2 regions of the Variovorax sp. PAMC 28711 genome follow, and region 2 is predicted to be linked to the other one. Evidence: predicted binding sites of a transcription regulator. Region 2 holds the regulator's gene; the other holds the start of a gene.

Region 1 (7,114 bases), 1.8 Mb from region 2:
GACCGACGACGTGATTCCCGTGCTCGGTTCGCCCGGCGCGCCGAACCCGGTCGACCTGCCTGCGTACCGCGACGTGGTGCTCGACCGGTTCGGCAACCCGGCCATCCGTGACACCAACCAGCGTGTGGCGATGGACGGTTTCTCGAAGATCCCGGGCTTCATCGTGCCCACCATTCGCGAGCGGCTGGCACGCAACGAAAGCATCGACAGCGTCGCGATGCTGCCGGCGCTGTTCCTCGCGTTCCTGCAGCGCTGGCACAAAGGCGAGGTGCCCTATACCTACCAGGACCAGAGCATGGACCCGGTTGTGGCGCACGCGATCTGCGAGGCGGCCGATCCGGTCGCCGCCTTCTGCGCCGACAGGCCGCTCTGGGGACCGTTGGCGGGCGATGCGCGGCTGGTCGATGCGATGCGCCGCGCCACCGCACGGGTCCAGGATTTCGTCGCGACGGCCACGTCGGCCTGACCCGCCATGCGCATCGCGTTCGCGGGGGAATCCCTCATCGATTTCACTTGCACTTCGGGGCTGAGTTTCGAAGGCCATGAAGGCGGCGCGCTGACCAACAGCGCCATCGCCGCGGCCCGGCTCGGCCAGCCGACGGGCTTCATCACCCAGCTGTCGACCGACCTGTTCGGCGAGCGACTGTGGCGGCACCTCGAAAGCAATGGCGTCGACATGCGCTTCGTTCTGCGCAGCGAGGCGTCGTCGACGCTGGCTTTCGTGGAGCGCCTCGCCACGACGAACCGCTACGCGTTCTATACGCACGGCACGGCCGATACGCTGTGGGCGCCGACGTCGCTGCCGGCGTTACCCGACAGCTGCCGCTACCTGCATTTCGGCTCGATCTCGCTGCTCGCCGAGCCCGCGGCCGGCCGCATCACCGACCTGGTCGAAGCGCAGTGCGGTCGGCGCATCGTGCTGTTCGACCCGAACGTCAGGCCGAGTCTGATCGCGGACATGGCGGCCTATCGCGCGCGCATGCCGCGGTGGGTCGCGGCCTGCGATGTGCTGAAGTTCAGCGACGAAGATTGCGCCTTCCTGACGCCGGGCCTCGGCCTGGCCGAGGCCGCGGCACACTTTCTGGCGCTCGGCCCGCGGGGGCCGAGCGCCGTGATCGTCACACGCGGGGGCGAGGGCGCGACGCTGTACCGCAAGGGCCATTCACCGATCGACGTCGCGGCACCGAAGGTCGACGTGGCCGACACCATCGGTGCCGGCGACACGTTCGCGGCGGGCCTTTCGGTCGCGCTGCTGGAGCAGGGCGTGGAACAGGTGGCGCAACTCGCTGCGCTGCCCGACGACGCCTGGCGCGAGGTGCTGCGCTTCGCGGCGACGGCCGCGGCACTCAACTGCACCCGCGAAGGGTGCGACCCGCCGGGCCGCGAAGCATTGCGCGTTGCGTTGGCGGCCTCTTGAAGCACACGGCATGACCCCGTTCCACCTCTACCTCGACAGCGCCGACATCGACGCGCTTGAGCGCTGCCTGCCGCACCCGGCCATTCATGGCGTCACCACCAATCCGACACTGATGCGCCGCGCGGGGGTGACACGCGACAGCCTGTTCACGCTGCTGCACAACGCGCTGAAGTTGGGCGCCCGGCAGGTCCAGGCGCAGGTGCAGGCGGCTGACGCGGAGGGCATGCTCGCCGATGCGCGCGCAATGCTCGCGGAGTTCGACGTCGGGCAGTTCGTCGTCAAGATTCCCGCTACGCGCGAAGGCCTGCGCGCCGGCGCCGAGCTCAGCGCGGCGGGCGTGCCGGTGACCTACACCGCCGTCTATGCAGCCGAGCAGGCGCACTTCGCCGCGCAGCTGAGCGCGGCCTATGCCGCACCGTATCTCGGACGTTTGCAGGATGCCGGCGCGGACGGGCTCGCGCTGATCGCGCAGATGCAATCGCTGGTCGCGCGCAGCGGCGCTGCCACGCGCCTGCTGGTGGCCAGCGTGCGTTCGCGCGAGGCCTACCTTGCGTTGTTGGACCTCGGCGTCGGTGCCATCACGATCCCGCCGTCGCTCTTTGCCGAACTGATGGACCATCCCGCCACGCTCGACGCCGAGCGTGGCTTCCTGGCCGATGCGGCCGCACTGAACACCCACACTCCATGACCAACGCTTCTTCTCCCGGCCGGCTCGCCGATCGTCACGTTCTCATCACCGGCGCAGGCGGCGGCATCGGCCTGGCCGTGGCCGAGGCCTGCATCGCAGAGGGCGCGCGCTGCAGCATCGTCGACCGCAGCGCGCAGGCGCCGGCGGCCGCTCGCGCGCTGCTGCAACAGCATCCCGAATCGTTGGCCTACATCGGCGCCGACGTGACCGACATGGATGCGATCCCGCGCATGCTCTCGGCGGCCCAGGCCCGATTCGGCCCGCTGCACACGCTGGTGAACAACGCTGCCGTGTTCGACATGGCGCCGCTGCTCGACAGCGACGAAGCCTCGTTCGACAAGATGTTCGCGGTGAACGTCAAGGGCATGTTCTTCGTGATGCAGGCCGCGTTGCGGCACATGGTCGAGGCCGGCACCGAAGGTGCGTCGGTCATCAATCTGGCGTCGCAGGCCGGACGCCGCGGCGAGGCGCTGGTCTCGCACTACTGCGCCACGAAAGCCGCGGTCATCAGCTACACGCAAAGCGCTGCACTCGCGATGGCCCCGCACGGCATTCGCGTCAACGGCATCGCGCCGGGCGTGGTCGATACGCCGATGTGGGCGGGCGTCGACGCGCTGTTCGCCAGATACGAAAATCTGCCGATCGGCGAGAAGAAGCGCCAGGTCGGGCTCGCCGTGCCGCTCGGCCGCATGGGCAGTCCGGCCGAGATGGCGGGGGCCGTGGTCTTTCTGGCCAGCGACGAAGCCCGCTACATCACGGCGCAAACGCTCAACGTCGACGGTGGTAGCGTCATGAGCTGAAAACCATGCAAAGCACCCGCACCCGCCAGACCCCGCGCCATCGCCAGCCCGAGTTGGAGCACGACTTCGCGCGCTCGCCTGAACTCGGCTACGAAAAGCCTGAAGAAGCGGGTTGGGTGCGTTGCCTGGCGCACGGGTTTCCGAGCCCGCTTGCGCGCTGGCACTGCCACGACGAATACGAGCTGCACTTCATCACCGGCACCTCTGGCAAGGCTTTCGTCGGCGACTGGATCGGGCCCTTCCAGCCCGGCCACCTGGTGCTGTGCGGCCCGCGCCTGCCGCACAACTGGATCTCGCTCGACGTGCCGCAGGAAGGCGTCGCGACGCGCGACCTGGTGATCCAGTTCCGCCACGAGCCGCTCGAACAGTTCGCCAGCCAGATCCCCGAGCTCGGCGAAATTCACCAGCTGCTCGAGCGCGCGCGGCATGGCATCGAGTTCTTCGGTTTTTCAGACCGCGCGGAAGCGCAGTGGCAGCGCGTGAAATCCACCCGCGGCCTGCGGCGCCTCGGTGCATTCTGCGATTTCCTGGCCGACCTGGCCGAATGCACCGACTACCGATTGCTCTCGAGCGTGCAGATGAAAGGCGCCGAAGGCGATGCCGAGGTCGACCAGATCAACGCCATCGTCAACCGCATCACCGACAACGTGGCCGAGCCGATCGCGATGGCCGACGTGGCGGCCGAGCTCGGCATGAGCGAGAGTCGCTTCAGCCGCTACTTTCGCCGCTCGACCGGCAACAGCTTCACCGACTTCGTGAACCGCGTGCGCATCAACAACGCCTGCCACCTCTTGATGCAGACCGACCACTACGTGACCGACATCTGCTACCAGGTCGGCTTCAACAATGTCGCGAACTTCAACCGGCGATTCCTGGAGATCAAAGGCATGACCCCCAGCGAATTCCGCCGCCAGTCCGACAGCCGCTTCGGCGGCGCCCACTGACTTAGTCGACGAACCTACCAATAGAAAAAGCCCGTCTACGACGGGCTTTTTCTTGTTCGCAAATCACCGCGGATCCGGCTTCGCCGGTCCGCAGGTGATGCCGGGAATTACATCCCCATGCCGCCCATGCCGCCCATGCCACCCATGTCAGGCATGCCGCCGCCGGCGCCCGACTCGTCCTTCGGTGCATCGGCGACCATGGCTTCGGTCGTCAGCAGCAGCGAGGAAACCGACGCTGCGTTCTGCAGCGCGGTGCGGGTGACCTTGGTCGGGTCCAGGATGCCCAATTCGAGCATGTCGCCGTAGGTGTCGTTCTGTGCGTTGAAGCCGTAGTTGCCCTTGCCGGCCAACACCGCGTTCACCACCACCGAAGCTTCGCCACCGGCGTTGTTGACGATCTCGCGCAGGGGCGCTTCGACAGCCTTCAACACCAGCTTGATGCCGGCGTCCTGGTCGGCGTTGTCGCCCTTGACCTTGTCGCCCACAGCCTGCTTGGCGCGCAGCAGTGCCACGCCGCCGCCAGCCACAACGCCTTCTTCCACGGCAGCGCGGGTAGCGTGCAGTGCATCTTCGACGCGAGCCTTCTTTTCCTTCATTTCGACTTCGGTGGCAGCGCCGACCTTGATCACTGCAACGCCACCGGCCAGCTTGGCCACGCGCTCTTGCAGCTTTTCACGGTCGTAGTCGCTCGAAGCTTCTTCGATCTGAACGCGCACTTGCTTGACGCGCGCTTCGATGTCACCGGCAGCGCCAGCGCCGTCGATGATGATCGTGTTTTCCTTGCCGACTTCGATGCGGGCAGCCGAGCCGAGGTCGGCCAGGGTCACCTTTTCGAGCGTCAGGCCGACTTCTTCAGCGATGACCTTGCCGCCCGTCAGGATGGCGATGTCTTCCAGCATGGCCTTGCGGCGGTCGCCGAAGCCCGGTGCTTTGACGGCCACGACCTTCAGGATGCCGCGGATCGTGTTCACGACCAACGTCGCCAGGGCTTCGCCTTCGACTTCTTCGGCAATGATCAGCAGCGGACGGCCCGACTTCGCGACTTGTTCCAGTGCCGGGAGCAGGTCACGGATGTTGCTGATCTTCTTGTCGTAGAGCAGCACGAAGGGGTTGTCCAGAATCGCCGATTGCTTTTCCGGGTTGTTGATGAAGTACGGCGACAGGTAGCCGCGGTCGAACTGCATGCCTTCGACGACGTCGAGTTCGCTGTCGAGCGACTTGCCGTCTTCGACGGTGATGACGCCTTCCTTGCCGACCTTGTCCATCGCGTCAGCGATGAGCTTGCCGATGGTTTCGTCGCTGTTGGCCGAGATCGAACCGACTTGCGCGATTTCCTTCGACGTGGTGGTGGGCTTCGATGCCTTCTTCAGCTCGGCGACCAGGGCGGTGACCGCCTTGTCGATGCCGCGCTTCAGGTCCATCGGGTTCATGCCGGCCGCGACCAGCTTGAAGCCTTCACGAACGATGGCTTGCGCCAGGACCGTGGCGGTCGTGGTGCCGTCACCGGCGTTGTCCGAGGTCTTGGAGGCCACTTCCTTCACGAGCTGGGCGCCCATGTTCTGGAGCTTGTCCTTGAGTTCGATTTCCTTGGCGACGGACACACCGTCCTTGGTCACCGTGGGGGCGCCGAACGAACGCTCGAGCACCACGTTGCGACCCTTGGGGCCCAAGGTCACTTTGACGGCGTTGGCCAGGATGTTGACACCCTCGACCATGCGTGCGCGGGCTTCACCGCCGAAGACTACGTCTTTTGCTGCCATGTTGATTCTCCGAATTCAGTTGATTGGGGGATGAGGAGAAGTGGATTACTTCTCGACGACTGCGAACAGGTCGTCTTCCTTCATGACCAGCAGCTCGTCGCCGTCGACCTTGACGGTCTGGCCCGAGTACTTGCCGAACAGAACGCGGTCACCGACCTTGACGTTCATGGCGATCAGGTCGCCCTTGTCGGTCTTCTTGCCCGGGCCCACGGCCAGGACTTCACCCTGGTCGGGCTTTTCGGCGGCGGCGTCGGGGATGACGATGCCGGAGGCGGTCTTGGTTTCGCTGTCAATGCGCTTGACGATCACGCGATCGGCCAAAGGACGAAGTTTCATTGCATCTCCTGAATAGAAACGGGGGTTGGTTCCGGGGCGTCGGCCTGAAAGACCGGCTCCCCATCGACTGGAGGCGGCACTTGTTAGCACTCAACCTCAGCGAGTGCTAATGATAAGGGCATTTGGCGGGGTTTCAAGGGCAAAGCCCGCCCGGCGATGTGTGGACAATGTGTCCGGATGCTGCATCCCACCCCGTCGCCCACCACCGATTTCGAGTCGATGTTCGATCTCGCGCCGGTCTCGCTCTGGCTCGAAGATTACAGCGGGCTGAAACGCCTTTTCGACGCCTGGCGCGCGGAGGGCGTCATCGATCTGGCCGCGCACCTGGCCGCCGACCCGAGCCGAATCGCGGCCTGCATCGCGCAGTTCAAGGTGCTGCGCGTGAACCAGCGCACCCTCACGCTGTTCGGCGCCGACAGCCAGCCGGCGCTGCTGGCCGCGCTCGATGTCGTCTTTCGCGATGACATGTCGCAATCGGTCCGCTACGAGCTCGACCAGCTCTGGTCGGGGCAGCTCGATTTCAGCAACCAGACGGTCAACTACACGCTGGACGGCCGCCGGCTCGATGTGCAGTTGCAGGTGCGCGTCCTGCCGGGCCACGAGTCCGCCTGGGACCGCGTGCTGGTGTCGCTGCACGACGTCAGCGCCCGCGTGGCTGCGGCCCGGGAGCGCGCCGAAAGCGAGCGCTACGCGCGGGGCCTGTTCGAGCGCTCGCCGGTGTCGCTCTGGGTGGAAGATTTCAGCGCGGTCAAGGGGCTGCTCGACGACATCCGCCAGCGCGGCATCACCGACTTCGCCACCTTCATCAAGGTGCACCCGGAGTTCGTGATGCGCTGCATGCAGGAAATCCGGGTGATCGACGTGAACCGCGAGACGCTGCGCATGTTCGGCGCGGACGATACGCCGACGCTGCTGCACGACCTCACGAAGGTGTTTCGCGACGAGATGCACGACTCCTTCGCAGACCAGTTGCAGGACCTTTGGAACGGCAAGACCTTGCAGCAGCGCGAGGTGATCAATTACTCGCTGCACGGCGATCTCATCAACATCCACATGCAGTTCGCCGTGCTGGAGGACCACCTGGAGAACTGGGACCTGGTGCTCGTGTCGCTGGTCGACATCACGGCGCGCAAGAAAGCCGAGGCGTACCTCGAATACCTCGGCAAGCA
Region 2 (7,114 bases):
GACCATCTCGGCCAGTTGCGCACGCTGGCGGACCAAGCGGTCCCGCTGGTGCCCAAGCTGGTCGAACAGCAGCGCGCCCGGTTCCTCGAGCGTTGGCAGGACGCCATGGGCCTGACCGGCGGCACGCTGCCCGAAGCCGCCCAGGATCGGGCGCTGACCGAAGCCACCGCCTTCGCGATCCGCATCGACGTGGCCGAAGAATTGACGCGGCTGAACTCTCATCTCGATGAGATCGGCCGGCTGGTCAAGAAAGGCGGAGAGATCGGCAAGCGCCTCGATTTTCTGATCCAGGAGCTGCATCGCGAGGCCAACACGCTCGGCGCGAAATCCGCGGCGCTGGAATTGACGCGCATCGGCGTCGACATGAAGGTGCTGATCGAGCAGATGCGCGAGCAGGTGCAGAACATCGAATGAGCGACGAGCCAATGGACTATCCCGGCAATATCTTCGTGGTTGCAGCACCCAGCGGTGCAGGCAAGTCGAGTCTGGTGAAGGCGCTCATGGAGCTGGACTCTGCGGTGCAGCCTTCGGTGTCGCACACCACGCGCCCGCCGCGCGGACAGGAAAAGCACGGTCGCGAGTATTTTTTCGCCTCGCCCCCCGAATTCGACGCGATGGTCGCTTCGGAGGCGTTCGTGGAATGGGCGCATGTGCATGGTCAGCGCTATGGAACCTCCAAGAAAGCCATCGAAGAACGCATCGCCCAGGGCGCAGACGTGATCCTCGAAATCGACTTCCAGGGTGCGATTCAAATCCGCAAGACCTTCGCCAACGCGGTCATGATCTTCATCCTGCCGCCGAGTTGGGAAGAGTTGCGGTCGCGACTGGAACGCCGCGGCGAAGACAGCGCCGCGGTCATCGAATTGCGCCTCCGAAACGCAGCGCAAGAGATGGCGCGGGCCAGCGAATTCGACTTCGTTATAATCAACGAGTTATTTGAGCGCGCGCTTTTCGACCTGAAAGCCATCGTCCATGCGCAACGGCTGCGATATTCCGCCCAGCGCCGTGCCCGTGCTGACACCTTCGCCGCCCTCAACATTCCCTGAATTCACGCTCACTGACCGAAAGATCCTCATGGCCCGCATCACCGTCGAAGATTGTCTGCTCCAGATCCCGAACCGCTTCCAGCTCGTGCTGGCCGCGACGTACCGCGCCCGCATGCTGAGCCAGGGCCACGCGCCGAAGATCGAGAGCAAGAACAAGCCGGCCGTGACCGCGCTGCGCGAAATCGCCGAAGGCAAGATCGGCATTGAAATGCTGAAGAAAGTTCCGGGCTGATCTGACTGACGCCCGTCGACCACAAAGAGGCACCGCTTGCGGTGCTTTTTTTGTGGCCGAACGCTTCGTCACGAGGGTCGCGCTAAAGTGGTGCTCATGAGCGCGGTCGTCAAACCTTCACTGAATGCCCCCAAGGGCAGCCCGCGCCCGAGCCCTGCTGCATTGAATGCCGCCGCTGCCAGTTTCGCGGCACTGACCGCGCGGCTCGAATACCTGAATGCGGAAGACAAGGAACTGGTTCGCCGCGCCTACCGCTTCGCCGACGAAGCGCACCTGGGCCAGCTGCGCAACAGCGGCGAGCCCTACATCACCCACCCGATCGCGGTCGCCGCGCAATGCGCCGAGTGGAAGCTCGACGCGCAGGCGCTCATGGCGGCGTTGCTGCATGACGCGATCGAGGATTGCGGCGTCACCAAGCCCGAGCTGATCGAGCGCTTCGGCGCACCGGTCGCCGAACTGGTCGACGGGCTGACCAAGCTCGACAAGCTCCAGTTCGACACGCGCGAAGAAAGCCAGGCCGAGTCATTCCGCAAGATGCTGCTGGCGATGGCGCGCGACGTTCGCGTCATTCTCGTGAAGCTGGCAGACCGTACGCACAACATGCGCACGCTGGACGATGCGCCCCGCGAAAAATGGGCACGCATCGCGGGTGAGACACTCGAGATCTACGCCCCGATCGCGCACCGGTTGGGCCTGAACCAGACCTACCGCGAATTACAGGAGTTGTCGTTCAGGCATTTGCGACCGTGGCGCTACGCCATTCTGGCCAAGGCCGTCGCCAAGGCGCGTGGCCGGCGACGCGACCTGATTCACAAGGTGCAACGCGAACTGGAATCGGCATTTGCATCGGCCAGCATGGTGGTGCGCATCGCGGGACGCGAGAAGACCTTGTATTCGATCTACCGCAAGATGGAAGAAAAGCGCTTGAGCTTCGCGCAGGTCACCGACATTTACGGCTTCCGGCTGATCGTGCCAAACGTCATCGCCTGCTACACGGGCCTGGGCATCCTTCACCAGATGTACAAGCCGCTTCCGGGCAAGTTCAAGGATCACATCGCGATCGCGAAGCTGAACGGCTACCAGTCGTTGCACACGACCCTGGTCGGGCCTTCGGGCGTGGCGGTCGAATTCCAGCTGCGCACCGAGGCGATGCACGTGGTCGCCGAATCGGGGGTCGCGGCACATTGGCTCTACAAGGCGGTAGAGCCGAATGGCGGGGGCGGCGACCGGCTCGGTACCAAGTGGCTGCAATCGCTGCTCGACATCCAGCACGAAACGCGCGACGCCACCGAGTTCTGGGATCACGTCAAGGTGGATCTCTTTCCGGATGCCGTCTATGTGTTCACGCCCAAGAGCCAGATCATGGCGTTGCCGCGCGGTGCGACGGTGGTCGACTTTGCCTATGCCATCCACAGCAACATCGGCGATCACACCTCGGCAGCGCGCATCAATGGCGACCAGGTGCCCTTGCGCACCGAGCTGAAAAACGGCGACGTGGTCGAGGTGATCACGGCCCCAGTGTCTACGCCCAATCCGGCCTGGCTCGGCTTTGTGCGCACCGGGCGGGCGCGATCGAAGATTCGCCACTACCTCAAGACGCTCGCGCAGGCCGAATCCGAAGGTCTTGGCGAGAAACTATTGGCGCAGGCCCTTCGCGCCGAAGGCCTGGGCAACCTGCCTGCGGACGATGCGGAATACCAGGCTGTATGGGAGCGCTTGCTCCGCTTCACCGGAAGCCGCAACCGCTCGGAACTGCTGACCGACATCGGTCTGGGCAAACGCATCGCCAGCATCGTCGCCAAACGCCTGATGGCCCTGCTGGCGGAGCGCGGTCAAAAACCCGATGCAGTCATGCTCAGCCGTGAGCGCTTCACCGCCCACGAGACCGTTTCGCAAGGGGCGGTGACGCTCGACGGCAGCGAGAATTCTTCGGTTCGCTTTGCCCTGTGTTGTCGACCTATTCCAGGCGATCCGATCGTCGGCTACCTGGGTCATGGCGAAGGCCTGGTGGTGCACACCGAAGCCTGCGGCGTGGGCCAGCGCCTGTACTACAAGGACAGTGAACGTTTCTTCGCCGTCGAGTGGTCGGACGATCCTGTGCGGACCTTCGAGACCGGCGTCGTGATCACGGTGCGCAACGACAAGGGCGTGCTGGCCCGCGTCGCGGCCAGTCTTGCGAACGCCGAAGCCGACATCACGCACGTGGAAATGGCCGACGAGACCCAGCAGGAATCGACCGACTTGCGTTTTGTGATTGCAGTGCGGGATCGCTCCCACCTCGAAGCCGTGCTGCGGGCCGTGAAACGAACCGGATCGGTGCTGTCGGCCGCAAGGACTGTCCCGGCCGCGTGAAGCGGCGAAGTCGTCAATCGGCAGGTCGAGCCAGCGGGTAGTTCACCGCCAGCACTTCGACTTCGTGCGCGCCGGCCGGCGTGATCAACTTGACCACATCGCCTTCACGCGACTTCAACAGCGCCCGGGCCACGGGCGAAATCCAGCTCACTTGCGATTGCGCGCTGTCCGCCTCGTCGATGCCCAGAATGGTCACCGTGTGCTCGAGGCCAGCTTCGTTGGCATAGCGCACCGTCGCGCCAAAGAACACTTGGTCGCTGCCATGATGAACCGACGGATCGGTGATTTCCGCCACCTCGAGCCGCTTCGTCAGGAAACGGATACGGCGATCGATTTCTCGCAGCCGCTTCTTTCCGTAGATGTAGTCACCGTTCTCCGACCGATCGCCGTTGCGGGCGGCCCAGTGAACCGCCTCGACCACCTTGGGGCGCTCGTTGTCGATCAGATCAAGCAACTCGGCGCGCAGGCGCGCGTAGCCCCCGGGTGTCATGTAGTTCTTGCTGCCCGCGGGCAGCGGTGAAGCCGCGTCACCGGCGCCGTCGTCCTCGACGTCGGAATCGGAATCGGTTTCTTTGGTGAAAGCCTTGCTCATTTGAACGCTCCAAAGAAAAAAGCCTGCAACGAACGTTGCAGGCTTTTTATGATGGTGGTGCGGCTGGCAGGAATTGAACCCACGACCCCTTGGTTCGTAGCCAAGTACTCTATCCAACTGAGCTACAGCCGCACAGCTTTCGATTATAGCACCGATTTTTTGCGATGCCACAGCATTCAGTGCTGCGTGGTAGGCCGTGATGGGCTTGAACCATCGACCAACGGATTATGAGTCCGCTGCTCTAACCAACTGAGCTAACGGCCCACGCGACGCCGATTCTAGTCAGCGGGCGCCGGCCGCTCGCCTACTTGCGATGGCTCAGCGCGTTGGTGACGAGCCGCGACGTGATGTCGACGATCTGGATCATTCGCTCGTACGGCATGCGTGTCGGCCCGATCACGCCGAGCGTGCCGACCACTTCGCCGTTGACCTCGTAGTTGGCACTGACGATCGACAATTCTTCGAACGGGACCACCTGGCTCTCGCCACCGATAAAAATCCGCACGCCTTCGGCCTTGCTCGACACATCGAGCAGTCGCATCAACTGCGCCTTTTGCTCGAACAACTCGAACGCCCTTCGGAGCTGGCCCATGTCGCTGGAAAAATCGGTGACCGCCAGCAGATTGCGCTCGCCCGAAATCACCACGTCGTCCTGCGTTTCGTTGAGGACCTCGGTGCTCACCTGCACGGCCGCCTGCATCAGCGTCGCGATCTCACCGCGCAATTTTTCCACTTCCGACTGCAGTCGGTCGCGCACTTGTTCGATCGACAGTCCTGCGCAATTGGCATTCAGGTAGTTGGACGCTTCGACCAACTGCGACTGCGTGTAGTCGGCCTCCGGGAAAATCACCCGGTTCTGCACGTCGCCATCGGGCGCCACGATGATGACCAACAAGCGCCTGTCCGAGAGACGCAGAAACTCGATCTGCCGAAAAACGGAAGCGCGTCGCGGCGCCATCACGACACCGACGAACTGGGACAGGTTCGACAGCAGGTTGGCCGCGTTGGCAATCACTTTTTGCGGCTGGTCCGACGCCAGGCTCGGCGTCGCCAGATGCTCACGCTGCGCCGTCAACATGGTGTCGACAAAAAGCCTGTAGCCGCGCGCCGTCGGAATGCGTCCTGCGGAGGTGTGCGGACTCACGATCAGCCCCAGCGCTTCGAGGTCGGACATCACATTGCGGATGGTTGCGGGCGAGAGCTCGAGCCCTGTTGCGCGCGACAACGTGCGCGATCCCACCGGCTGTCCATCAGCGATGTAACGCTCCACGAGCGTCTTGAGCAGCAACTTGGCGCGGTCGTCCAGCATCGGCGGATTTTAGTGTTGTAATTTGTAGATGACCTCTCGCTTTCGTCGCGTCGCGCTCATCGGCAAGTACCAGGCTTCAGGCGCGCGGGCGCAGGCAGGCGCGCAAGACGGCGTGATGGAAGGCATCGGCGCCTTCCTGGAATCGCAAGGTTGCGAGGTCGTGGTCGAGCGTTCGACCGCGGACGACGCCGAGGTCAGCCGCTACTCGGCGCTGACGGTCGAAGAAATCGGAAGCACCTGCGATCTCGGACTCGTGGTCGGTGGTGACGGCACGATGCTCGGCATTGGCCGGCAACTCGCCTGCTACGGCGTCCCGCTGATCGGCATCAACCGCGGCCGGCTCGGCTTCATCACCGACATTCCGCTGGACAACTACCAAGCCACGCTGATCCCCATGCTGGCCGGCGAGTACGAAGAGGACTATCGCAGCCTGATGCACGCGCGGGTGCTTCGCGAAGGCACGATCGTTTTCGATGCGCTGGCCATGAACGATGTGGTGGTCAACCGCGGCGCGACCTCGGGCATGGTGGAAATGCGCGTTTCGGTCGGCCGGCATGTGGTCGCCACACAGCGCGCAGACGGATTGATCATTGCCTCGCCCACCGGCTCCACGGCCTATGCACTGTCTGCGGGCGGGCCCTTGCTGCATCCGTCGATCCCGGGCTGGGTGCTCGTGCCGATCGCGCCGCACACCTTGTCGAATCGCCCGATCCTCCTGCCGGACGCTGATGAGATTTCGATCGAGCTCGTGGCCGGCCGTGACGCCAGCGCGAACTTCGACATGCAGTCGCTGGCCACGCTCGCCATCGGCGACCGCGTCGTGGTTCGACGCTCCGAACACAGGGCCCGCTTTCTGCATCCCAGAGGCTGGAGCTACTTCGACACGCTGCGCAAAAAACTTCACTGGAACGAAGGAGGCTCCTGACGTGGCCTTGCGACGCATCGCGTTGCGCGACTTCGTGATCGTGCACGCCCTCGAACTCGATTTTTCTGCGGGCTTCACGGTGTTGACCGGTGAAACCGGCGCCGGCAAATCAATCCTCATCGACGCACTGCAACTGGCGCTGGGCAGTCGTGCAGACGCCGGCGCAGTGCGCGAAGGCGCCGAACGCCTCGACGTCAGCGTCGAATTCGATCCGGCGCCCAGCCTGGCCGCCTGGCTCGAAGAAGGCGGCTTCGACACGGCCGAGGCGTTGTTGCTGCGTCGCACCGTCGACCTTCAAGGCCGAAGCCGCGGCTGGATCAATGGCAGCCCGGCCACGGCCGCGCAACTGCGCACGATCGGCGACCGGTTGCTGGACATTCACGGCCAGCACGCTTGGCAAAGCCTGACGCGGCCCGAGTCGGTGCGCGGCCTGCTGGACGCCTACGCGGGCGTCCAGACCGATGCGCTCGATGCCGCGTGGAGTGCGTGGCGACTGGCGTTGTCGTCGCTCGACGCCGCCCGCAGCGCGCAGGACTCGCACCAGCGCGAACGGGAGCGGCTGCAATGGCAGGTGGCCGAGGTCGCCAAGCTGGCACCGCTTGCGGACGAGTGGGAAGAACTCTCGGCCAGCCACAGTCGCATCTCCAATGCGCAAGCG

Evidence for each region. The regulator HrcA, encoded in region 2, represses chaperone genes, less so after heat shock. The targets are predictions, from matches to a motif close to TTAGCACTCNNNNNNNNNGAGTGCTAA.
Region 1: groES (co-chaperone GroES) is a predicted target of HrcA. The motif match lies at 6,029-6,055, and genes of this name have one in related genera.

Annotation. Positions count from the first base shown of each region.
Region 1 covers NZ_CP014517.1:1,132,907-1,140,020, reverse strand. Annotated here, with positions in the region: gene dalD (D-arabinitol 4-dehydrogenase) at 1-466, shown strand, start outside; gene AX767_RS05785 (carbohydrate kinase family protein) at 473-1,417, shown strand; gene AX767_RS05780 (transaldolase family protein) at 1,428-2,105, shown strand; gene AX767_RS05775 (L-iditol 2-dehydrogenase) at 2,102-2,905, shown strand; gene AX767_RS05770 (AraC family transcriptional regulator) at 2,911-3,849, shown strand; gene groL (chaperonin GroEL) at 3,957-5,609, opposite strand; gene groES (co-chaperone GroES) at 5,655-5,945, opposite strand; gene AX767_RS05755 (sensor domain-containing diguanylate cyclase) at 6,123-7,114, shown strand, end outside.
Region 2 covers NZ_CP014517.1:2,925,948-2,933,061, reverse strand. Annotated here, with positions in the region: gene AX767_RS14270 (YicC/YloC family endoribonuclease) at 1-414, shown strand, start outside; gene gmk (guanylate kinase) at 426-1,046, shown strand; gene rpoZ (DNA-directed RNA polymerase subunit omega) at 1,075-1,278, shown strand; gene AX767_RS14255 (RelA/SpoT family protein) at 1,375-3,630, shown strand; gene greB (transcription elongation factor GreB) at 3,644-4,222, opposite strand; tRNA gene AX767_RS14245 (tRNA-Arg) at 4,278-4,354, opposite strand; tRNA gene AX767_RS14240 (tRNA-Ile) at 4,410-4,486, opposite strand; gene hrcA (heat-inducible transcriptional repressor HrcA) at 4,527-5,531, opposite strand; gene AX767_RS14230 (NAD kinase) at 5,560-6,456, shown strand; gene recN (DNA repair protein RecN) at 6,458-7,114, shown strand, end outside.